Regions from separate parts of the Streptomyces sp. NPDC046261 genome, predicted to be linked through region 2. Evidence: riboswitches for the same ligand, from Rfam matches in the RefSeq annotation. Region 2 holds a riboswitch; each other region holds the start of a gene.
The links. A riboswitch is a leader RNA that binds a small molecule or an ion and turns the genes downstream of it on or off. The one in region 2 is predicted to bind thiamine pyrophosphate.

Region 1 (3,267 bases), on a different contig from region 2:
CCGGATGCCGTGCTTCTCCAGCACCGACAGCACCGAACCCCGCACGGTCGCGTCGAGGCGGCGCATGGCGACCGTGGTCAGCTCGGTCCCGGAGGCGATCAGCGCGCGCTCGAGCACGTCGAGGCTCGGGGCGCCGCCCGTGCCCATGATCAGCCGGGAGGTGAAGGAAGTGTCCGCGACGGTGAGCAGATCGTCTGCCATCTGTGCTGATCAGCCCCCCTGCACCGCGGTGAGGACCTCGACGCGGTCACCCTCGCCGAGCACGGTCTCCTGCCACCGGCCCCGGGGCACGACGGCTTCGTTGACGGCGGCGGCGACGCCGCCGCGCGCGTCGGTGAGCGTCGCGACGAGAGCGCCGAGGGTCGTCCCCGCGGGGACGGCACGGGGCGCTCCGTTGACGCTGACGCTGAGGGAAGGGGTGGCGACTTCGCTGCCGGTCATGCGGACTGCTCCTGGAATGCGGGGGTGAAGCGTCGGGGGGAGAAGGGGCGGGCCGCCTCGGGCAGCCGCCCGGTGGTCAGGACCTCGGCCATCACGTCACCGGTGACGGGCGTGAGCAGCACGCCGTTGCGGTGGTGCCCGGTGGCCGTGTGCAGCCCCGGCAGCTCGGTCGGTCCGAGCAGCGGGGCGTTGTCGGGGGACCCCGGGCGCAGCCCCGCGAGGGTCTCCACCAGGGGCAGCTCGGTGATGCCGGGCACCAGCTCGTGGGCGTCGCGCAGCAGCTCGTAGACGCCGCCGGCCGTCACGGTGGTGTCCCAGCCCAGTTCCTCGGTCGTCGCGCCGACGACCAGCTCGCCGTTCTCGCGCGGCACCAGGTACACCGGGCCGCCGCGGACGACCGCCCGTACCGTCCGGGAGAGGAACGGCCGGTGGGAGGCCGGTACGCGCAGCCGCAGGATCTGGCCCTTGACCGGGCGGACGGGCGGCAGCACGTCCTCGGGCAGGCCCGCGAGACGGCCGCTGAGGCTGCCCGCCGCCAGCACCGTCTGCCCGGCGGCGACGCGGGTGCCGTCCGCGAGCTCGGCCCCGGTGGCCCGGCCCGCGGCGAGGAGGGCCCGGACGGCCTCCGTCCGGTGGAAGACCACCCCGGCCCGCTCACAGGCCGTCAGCAGGGCCCGCGCGAGCCGCCGGGGGTCGGTCTGGTGGTCGCCGAGCGCGTGCAGCCCGCCGCGTACGCCGGGTGCGAGCATCGGCTCCAGCCGGCGGCACTCGCGCCCCGTCAGCCACTGCGACTCCAGGCCCGAGCGCTGCTGCAGGGCGTGCAGCTCCCGCAGGTGCGCCCGGTCGTCGGCGTCGAGGGCGACGGCGAGCGTGCCGCAGGCGCGGTAGCCGGTGTCCTGGCCGCTGGCCTCCTCCAGCTCGGCCGTGAACTGCGGATAGCGCCGCGCGGACGCCAGATTGAGGGCGAGCAGCGTCTGCTCGCCGTAGTGCAGCTCGGTGACGGCGGCCAGCATCCCGGCCGCCACCCGCGCCGCCCCGCCGCCGGGCGCCGGGTCCACGACGGCGGTGCGCAGGCCGCGCTGGGCGGCGCGCCACGCCGTGACCAGGCCGATGACGCCGCCGCCGATGACGAGGACGTCGCAGGAACGGTGCGCGGGGGTGCGATGCGCGTGCATGGGCGTCCAGCCCCTCCCTTCGCCGGCATGACCCGGATCAGGTTCGTACGGTCGGAGGCCGTCCAGCCTCCCTCTCAGCCCGGTGCGTCCGGGCTCCCGCGAGTGCGTGCAGCGGCCACCCTAGTACGCGCCGCGGACCGGCCGGAAGGGCGGCCGCGCCGTGCCGGCGGCCGGACGGGCGCCGGAACGCGCCCCCGGACGAGGCGGGTGAGGCGGGACAAACCTCGTGACGCTGTGTCAGAGGTCTCCTCACGCGGTGCTCCGACAGACGCGGGCCGTCGCCCTACAGTTGATCGGGTGAGCGAGCAGACGAATCCCCCTGGTGACCGGCGCGTCGTCATCGTCGGCGCGGGCATGGCCGGCGTGCAGACCGCGGTCGCCCTGCGCGAGCAGGGCTGGAACGGCGCGATCTCCCTGCTGGGCGCCGAGCCCCACCGGCCGTACGACCGGCCGCCGCTGTCCAAGGCCGTGCTGCTCGGCAGGGCGGAGGGATCCGCCTTCGAGGTGGACTTCGACTCGCTCGGCATCGACCTCGAGCTCGGCCTGGAGGTCACCGGCCTGCGCGCGGACGACCACGTCCTGCAGACGCGGCGCGGCCCGGTCCCGTACGACGTGCTGGTCATCGCCACCGGCGCCGAGCCGATCACCCTGCCCGGCGCCGAGGGCCGGCCGGGCGTCCACGTGCTGCGCACCGTCGACGACGCGGAGCGGCTGCGCCCGGTCCTGGCCGGGCAGCGCGACGTGGTCGCGGTCGGGGCCGGCTGGATCGGCGCGGAGCTGGCGACCGCCGCGCGCGAGGCCGGCTGCCGGGTGACCGTCGTCGAGGCCGCGGACCGGCCGCTGGCGGGCGCCATGCCGCCCGAGGTCGCCGCCCACATGGCCGAGTGGTACGCCCACAGCGGGGCCCGGCTCCTCACGGGCGCGCGCGTGGCCGCCGTCGAGCCGGGCGCGGTCCTCCTCGCCGACGGCACCCGCCTGCCCGCGGACGCGGTGGTCGTCGGCATCGGGGCGCGGCCCGCGACGGCCTGGCTGGCCGGCTCGGGCATCGAGCTCGCCCCCGACCACTCCGTCGTCACCGACGACCGGCTGCGCACCTGCCTGCCGGACGTCTACGCGGTCGGCGACTGCGCCTCCTTCCCCTCCGCCCGCTACGGCGAGCGGCTGCTGGTGCACCACTGGGACAACGCCCTGCAGGGGCCGCGGACCGTCGCCGAGAACATCGTCCACGGACCCGCCGAGAGCCCGGTGTACGACCCGGTGCCCTACTTCTGGTCCGAGCAGTTCGGGCGCTTCGTGCAGTACGCGGGCCACCACGCGGGCGCCGACGAGCTCATCTGGCGCGGCAACCCCTCCGGAGCGGCCTGGACGGTGTGCTGGCTGCGCTCGGGCGTCCTGGTGGCCCTGCTGGCCGTGGGGCGGCCGCGCGACCTCGCCCAGGGGCGCAAGCTCATCGAGAAGGGCGCCGCCCTGGACCGCGCGAAGGCGGCGGACGCCTCGATTCCGCTGAAGTCCGCCGCGCTCTGAGCGCCCGGTGGGGTGATGTCCACGGGGGTTCTGGGCCCGGCTCGGGTCAACCCGGCTACCGGCTGTCAGTCCCGGATGGCAGGCTTGTCCCGTGACCGAGATTGACGCAAAGATCGATGCTCTCGTC
Region 2 (3,267 bases):
GACGATCTCCTCCGCGACGATCTCGCTCGTCGCCACCGTCCCCACCCCACTGTCCGCGATCGAGAACAGCAACAGCAACGGCAGAGAGGCTCCGGCGTAGGCCAGGACCAGCGTGTTCACCACGGACGCGATGTGGTCCCGGCCGATGCGCATCGCCGAGCCGTACAGTTTGCGCCAATTCGCGGTGGGATCCGCGTCCTTCAGCTCCCACACCGCCGAGGTCTGGGTGACGGTCACGTCGTCGAGCACGCCCAGTGAGCCGATGATGATGCCGGCCAGCAGCAGGCCGCGGATCTCGATCTCCGGATACAGCCCGTGGACCAGGCCCGTCTGGTCGTCGGTGTTGCCCGTCAGATGGGCCCACTCGATGAACAGCGACCCCAGCAGGCCGATGACCAGCAGGGACATGAGCGTGCCCAGCACGGCCACGGAGGTCCGGGCCGTGAGTCCATGGCACATGTACAGCGCGATCAGCATGATCGCGCTGCCGCCGATCACGGCGACCAGCAGCGGATTCGAGCCCTGGAGGATCGCGGGCAGGATGAACAGCGTCAGCACCCCGAAGCTGATCACCAGCGCGATCAGCGCGAAGAGCCCGCGCAGCCGCCCCACCACCACGACCGCGAGCGCGAAGACGACCGCGAGCAGCGCCATCGGGAAGGTCCGGTCCACGTCCGTGACCGAATAGCGCAGATTTTCGGGTGCCTTCGGCGCGAACGCCAGGACCACCTTCTGTCCGACGTCATAGCGGCGGGAGGCGCTCGGCTGTACGACCTCCGTGAAGGTCTTCCCCTTGTCGGGGCCCGAGGCCACCTCGATCGTGGCCTTCTCGCACGGTCCGCGGTCGGCGGGCGGCGCACCGGGTGGTGCCTGCTGCTGCCCTGGCGGCTGTCCGCCGGACTTCGGGCAGTCGAACTCCTCGATCTTCACCACCCGTCCCGACTCGGTCTTCTGGTCGAGGCCCACGCCGGTGTGCTGATGAGGTGGGGCGCCGCCGGGCCAGAGGACTATCAGGCCGGTCACGACGGCGGCCGCGAAGGGGATGAGCACCGCCGCGATCACCTTGCGCAGATGCGCCGAAACGGGTGTCGCGGGGCCGTGGCTGTGGGAGTGGCCGTGCCCGTGGGCATGGCCGTGTGCGTGGGGGGTGGGGGAGCTGTGGTCAGTGGGGGTCACCCCCCGATCATCGCAAGCCCCCCTGGCCGCCCCGCGCCGGAAGGCGCTAGCGTGGTGCCACCTTTTGCAATCGCGGGAGCTCGGAGCACCGGGCTGAGAGGGCGCTGACCTCCGTACGAAGCACGTACGGACGCCGCTGCGTCGACCGCCGAACCTGTTACCGGGTAATGCCGGCGTAGGGAGACTGGTCTCATGACCTCGCAGGATGCACGCACGTCCGAAACCGGCCGGGAGATCGGCTGGCACAAGGACTACGTGACCGGCTCGCGGCCGGACCTCAGGGTCCCGGTGCGGCGGGTCCACCTCACCAACGGCCAGGACGTACAGCTGTACGACACATCAGGCCCGTACACCGATCCGGCAGTCGAAACGGACGTACGGCGCGGTCTTCTCCCGCTCCGGGAGAACTGGATCATCGGCCGCGGCGACACCGAGGAGTACGCCGGGCGCCCCATGCGCCCGGAGGACGACGGCATCAAGCACACCTCGCCCCGCGGCGGCCTGAAGAACCTCGACGCCGTCTTCCCCGGCCGCCCCCGCCAGCCCCGCCGGGGCCGTGGCGGCGCCGCGGTGACCCAGCTCGCGTACGCCCGCCGCGGTGAGATCACCGAGGAGATGGAGTACGTCGCCCTCCGCGAGAACGTCTCCCCCGAGACGGTCCGCGAGGAGATCGCGGCCGGGCGCGCCGTGCTCCCGGCGAACGTGAACCACCCGGAGATCGAGCCGATGATCATCGGCAAGAAGTTCCTGGTCAAGGTGAACGCCAACATCGGCAACTCCGCCGTCACCTCCTCCATCGAGGAGGAGGTGGAGAAGATGACGTGGGCGACCCGCTGGGGCGCCGACACGGTCATGGACCTCTCCACCGGCCGCAACATCCACACCACCCGCGAGTGGGTGCTGCGCAACTCCCCCGTCCCCATCGGCACCGTCCCGCTCTACCAGGCCCTGGAGAAGGTCGACGGCAAGGCCGAGGAACTGTCCTGGGAGATCTACAAGGACACGGTCATCGAGCAGGCCGAGCAGGGCGTCGACTACATGACCGTCCACGCCGGCGTGCTGCTGCGCTACGTCCCGCTGACCGCCCGCCGCAAGACCGGCATCGTCTCGCGCGGCGGCTCGATCATGGCCGCGTGGTGCCTGGCGCACCACAAGGAGTCGTTCCTGTACGAGAACTTCGAGGAGCTCTGCGAGATCCTCGCCGCGTACGACGTCACGTACTCCCTGGGCGACGGTCTGCGCCCCGGCTCGATCGCGGACGCGAACGACGAGGCGCAGTTCGCGGAGCTGAGGACGCTCGGCGAGCTCAACCGGATCGCCAAGCGTCACCACGTGCAGACGATGATCGAGGGCCCGGGCCATGTCCCGATGCACAAGATCAAGGAGAACATCGACCTCCAGCAGGAGATCTGCGAGGAGGCCCCGTTCTACACGCTCGGCCCCCTGACGACGGACGTCGCACCGGCGTACGACCACATCACCTCGGGGATCGGCGCGGCGATGATCGCCTGGTGGGGCACGGCGATGCTCTGCTACGTCACGCCCAAGGAGCACCTGGGCCTGCCGGACCGCGACGACGTGAAGACCGGCGTCATCACCTACAAGATCGCCGCGCATGCGGCGGATCTCGCCAAGGGCCACCCGGGGGCGCAGGAGTGGGACGACGCCCTCTCCGACGCGCGTTTCGAATTCCGCTGGGAGGACCAGTTCAATCTGGCCCTGGACCCGGAGACGGCCCGCGCCTTCCACGACGAGACGCTTCCGGCCGAGCCGGCGAAGACGGCGCACTTCTGCTCGATGTGCGGACCCAAGTTCTGTTCGATGAAGATCTCGCAGGACATTCGCCGTGAGCACGGGGGAGATCTTGCCGTCGCCGCCGGGGAAGCCATTGATCCGCAGGCCGGAATGGCGCAGAAGTCCAAGGAGTTCGCGGCCTCGGGAAATCGCGTATATCTGCCGATCGCGGACTGAACCGACCGGTGGACCACCGGCCTATTCGGGCCGGTGGTCCTTGCCGCCGAACTCGGGGCTCGTGAAATCCGGGCTGGTGAAGCCCGCACGGGTGGACGGGGACGGGTCGCTGTCGGGGCT
Region 3 (3,267 bases), on a different contig from region 2:
ATCCTCGCCTCCCTGTTCATCTACAAGCCCGTCTTCCTCGGCGTGATCGTTCTCGCCGTGGTGGTCGGGCTGTGGGAGCTGACCTCCCGGCTCGCCGAGCGCAAGGCCATCAGGGCACCCCTGGTGCCGCTGGCCATCGGCGGCGCCGCGATGACCGTCGCGGGCTATGTCAACGGCCCCGAGGGCGCGTGGGTGGCCATGGCCTTCACCGCGCTCGCCGTGCTGGTGTGGCGGATGACCGAGCCGCCGGACGACTACCTCAAGGACGTCACCGCCGGCATCTTCGCGGCGTTCTACGTGCCGTTCCTCGCCACCTTCGTGGCGCTGATGCTCGCGGCGGAGGACGGCGCCTGGCGGGTGCTGACCTTCCTCATCCTGACGGTCGTCAGCGACACCGGGGCCTACGCGGTGGGCTGGCGGTTCGGCAAGCACAAGCTCGCCCCGCGCATCAGCCCCGGCAAGACCCGTGAGGGACTCCTCGGCGCCGTGGCGTTCGCGATGGTGGCGGGCGCCCTGTGCATGCACTTCCTGATCGACGACGGCGTGTGGTGGGAGGGGCTGCTGCTCGGCCTCGCGGTCGCCGTCAGCGCCACCCTGGGCGATCTCGGCGAGTCGATGATCAAGCGGGACCTGGGCATCAAGGACATGGGCGCCCTGCTGCCCGGCCACGGAGGGATCATGGACCGGCTGGACTCGCTGCTGCCGACGGCGCCGGTGGTGTGGCTGCTGATGGTGGTGTTCGTGGGCTCCGCCTAGATCGATCAGGGCCCGGGAGCGGGCCAGGTACCCTGGAAGGGCTCGTCGCTGCGCGGCGGGCCCTTTTCCGGCCCCGCGCACGCGGGGGTGCCCCCTTCAGAAACCTCCGGGTTCCGGCATGTCCTGCCGCTGGCTCCGCGATCGCGGAGATCATCCGCTCTCGTCGCAATGAGGAGTTTTCGCTCATGGCCCCCGCGCCTGGAGAACTGACGTTCGTCGCCCCCCGCGGGGCCAAGCTGCCCCCGCGGCACCTTGCCGACCTCACCCCCGCCGAGCGCCGCGAGGCCGTCGCCGCGATCGGCGAGAAGCCGTTCCGCGCCAAGCAGCTCTCCCAGCACTACTTCGCCCGGTACGCGCACGACCCGGCGTCCTGGACGGACATCCCGGCCGCCGCCCGCGAGAAGCTCGCGGGCGAGCTGCTGCCGGACCTGATGAGCGTCGTGCGGCACATCTCGTGCGACAGCGACACCACCCGCAAGACCCTGTGGCGCCTGCACGACGGCAAGCTCGTCGAGTCCGTGCTGATGCGCTACCCCGACCGGGTCACCATGTGCATCAGCTCCCAGGCGGGCTGCGGCATGAACTGCCCGTTCTGCGCCACCGGCCAGGCGGGCCTGGACCGCAACCTGTCGACGGCCGAGATCGTGCACCAGATCGTCGACGGCATGCGCGCCCTGCGCGACGGCGAGGTCCCCGGCGGCCCCGCGCGCCTGTCCAACATCGTCTTCATGGGCATGGGCGAGCCGCTGGCGAACTACAAGCGCGTCGTCGGTGCCATCCGCCGGCTCACCGACCCCGAGCCCGACGGCCTGGGCCTGTCCCAGCGCGGCATCACCGTCTCCACGGTGGGCCTGGTCCCGGCGATGCACCGCTTCGCCGACGAGGGCTTCAAGTGCCGGCTCGCCGTCTCGCTGCACGCGCCGGACGACGAGCTGCGCGACACCCTCGTGCCGGTCAACACCCGCTGGAAGGTCCGCGAGGTCCTCGACGCCGCCTGGGAGTACGCGGAGAAGTCCGGCCGCCGCATCTCCATCGAGTACGCCCTGATCCGCGACATCAACGACCAGGCGTGGCGCGGTGACCTGCTCGGCAGGCTCCTCAAGGGCAAGCGGGTGCACGTCAACCTCATCCCGCTCAACCCCACCCCCGGCTCGAAGTGGACGGCGTCCCGGCCGGAGGACGAGCGGGCCTTCGTCGAGGCGATCGCGGCCCACGGCGTGCCCGTGACCGTGCGGGACACACGCGGCCAGGAGATCGACGGGGCGTGCGGCCAGCTGGCCGCCACCGAGCGCTGATACTGTCCCTCTGCATCAGCTCGTACAAATGAACAATCCGACAGGGGAGCGCAGCAAGCGCTGAGAGTGCGGCACAGCCCGCAGACCCTCGGACCTGATCCGGGTCATACCGGCGTAGGGAGTCAGCACCACCATGAACACCAACCTTCGGCGTGCCCTCGGCGCGGCCGCCGTCGCCGCGCTCGGCCTGCCCGCGCTGGCCGCCTGCGGCGGATCGGACGACAAGGGCTCCGACGGGTCGAAGAGCAAGACGGTCACCCTCGTCTCGCACGATTCGTTCCTCGCCTCCGACGCCGTGCTGAAGGCGTTCACCGAGCAGACCGGCTACACCGTCAAGGTCCTCAAGAGCGGTGACGCCGGCCGGGCCGTCAACCAGGCGATCCTCTCCAAGAGCCACCCGCAGGGCGACGTCTTCTTCGGCGTCGACAACACCTTGCTCTCCCGCGCGCTCGACAACGGCCTGTTCACGCCGTACGAGGCCAAGGGCCTGGACCGCGTCCCGAAGGAGCTCCAGGCCGACGCCGCCGAGCACCGGGTCACGCCCGTCGACACCGGCGACATCTGCGTCAACTACGACCGCGCCTACTTCGCGGACCACAAGCTGGCCCCGCCGCGGTCCTTCGACGACCTGATCAAGCCGGAGTACAAGAACCTCCTGGTCACCGAGAACGCCGCGACCTCCTCGCCCGGTCTGGCCTTCCAGCTCGCCACCGTCGCCAAGTACGGCGACGACGGCTGGAAGGACTACTGGAAGAAGCTCAAGGACAACGGCGTCGAGGTCGTCGACGGCTGGGAGCAGGCCTACAACGACCGCTTCTCCGGCTCCGCCGCCGGCCGGAAGGCCAAGGGCGACAAGCCCCTGGTCGTCTCCTACGCCTCCAGCCCGCCCGCCGAGGTCCTCGGCGTGAAGCCGGCGCCCGAGGAGGGGCCGACCGGGGTGGCGACGGGCACCTGCTTCCGGCAGATCGAGTTCGCGGGCCTGCTCAAGGGCGCCAAGAACACCGAGGGCGGCAAGGCCCTGATCGACTTCCTGCTGAGCAGGACGTTCCAGGAGGACATGCCCCTCCAGATGTTCGTCAAGCCGGCCAACCAGGACGCCAGGCTGCCCGAGGTCTTCACCAAGTACGGCGCGCGGATCGACAAGCCCGAGACGCTCGCGCCCGAGAAGATCGCCAAGAACCGCGACCAGTGGGTCAAGGAATGGTCCTCGCTCGTC

Region 1: it holds a riboswitch for thiamine pyrophosphate, as region 2 does, so the genes downstream of both, thiO (glycine oxidase ThiO) here and thiC (phosphomethylpyrimidine synthase ThiC) in region 2, are expected to answer to the same signal.
Region 3: it holds a riboswitch for thiamine pyrophosphate, as region 2 does, so the genes downstream of both, ABZ956_RS03910 (thiamine ABC transporter substrate-binding protein) here and thiC (phosphomethylpyrimidine synthase ThiC) in region 2, are expected to answer to the same signal.

Annotation. Positions count from the first base shown of each region.
Region 1 is NZ_JBEYZU010000004.1:197,841-201,107, reverse strand. Features, by position in the region: gene ABZ956_RS10270 (thiazole synthase) at 1-201, opposite strand, end outside; gene thiS (sulfur carrier protein ThiS) at 211-441, opposite strand; gene thiO (glycine oxidase ThiO) at 438-1,616, opposite strand; TPP riboswitch at 1,614-1,726, opposite strand; gene ABZ956_RS10255 (FAD-dependent oxidoreductase) at 1,914-3,140, shown strand; gene ABZ956_RS10250 (Rv2175c family DNA-binding protein) at 3,232-3,267, shown strand, end outside.
Region 2 is NZ_JBEYZU010000002.1:194,236-197,502, forward strand. Features, by position in the region: gene ABZ956_RS05185 (YibE/F family protein) at 1-1,176, opposite strand, end outside; TPP riboswitch at 1,239-1,375, shown strand; gene thiC (phosphomethylpyrimidine synthase ThiC) at 1,369-3,147, shown strand; gene ABZ956_RS05195 (hypothetical protein) at 3,169-3,267, opposite strand, start outside.
Region 3 is NZ_JBEYZU010000001.1:842,202-845,468, forward strand. Features, by position in the region: gene ABZ956_RS03900 (phosphatidate cytidylyltransferase) at 1-756, shown strand, start outside; gene rlmN (23S rRNA (adenine(2503)-C(2))-methyltransferase RlmN) at 942-2,051, shown strand; TPP riboswitch at 2,084-2,189, shown strand; gene ABZ956_RS03910 (thiamine ABC transporter substrate-binding protein) at 2,185-3,267, shown strand, end outside.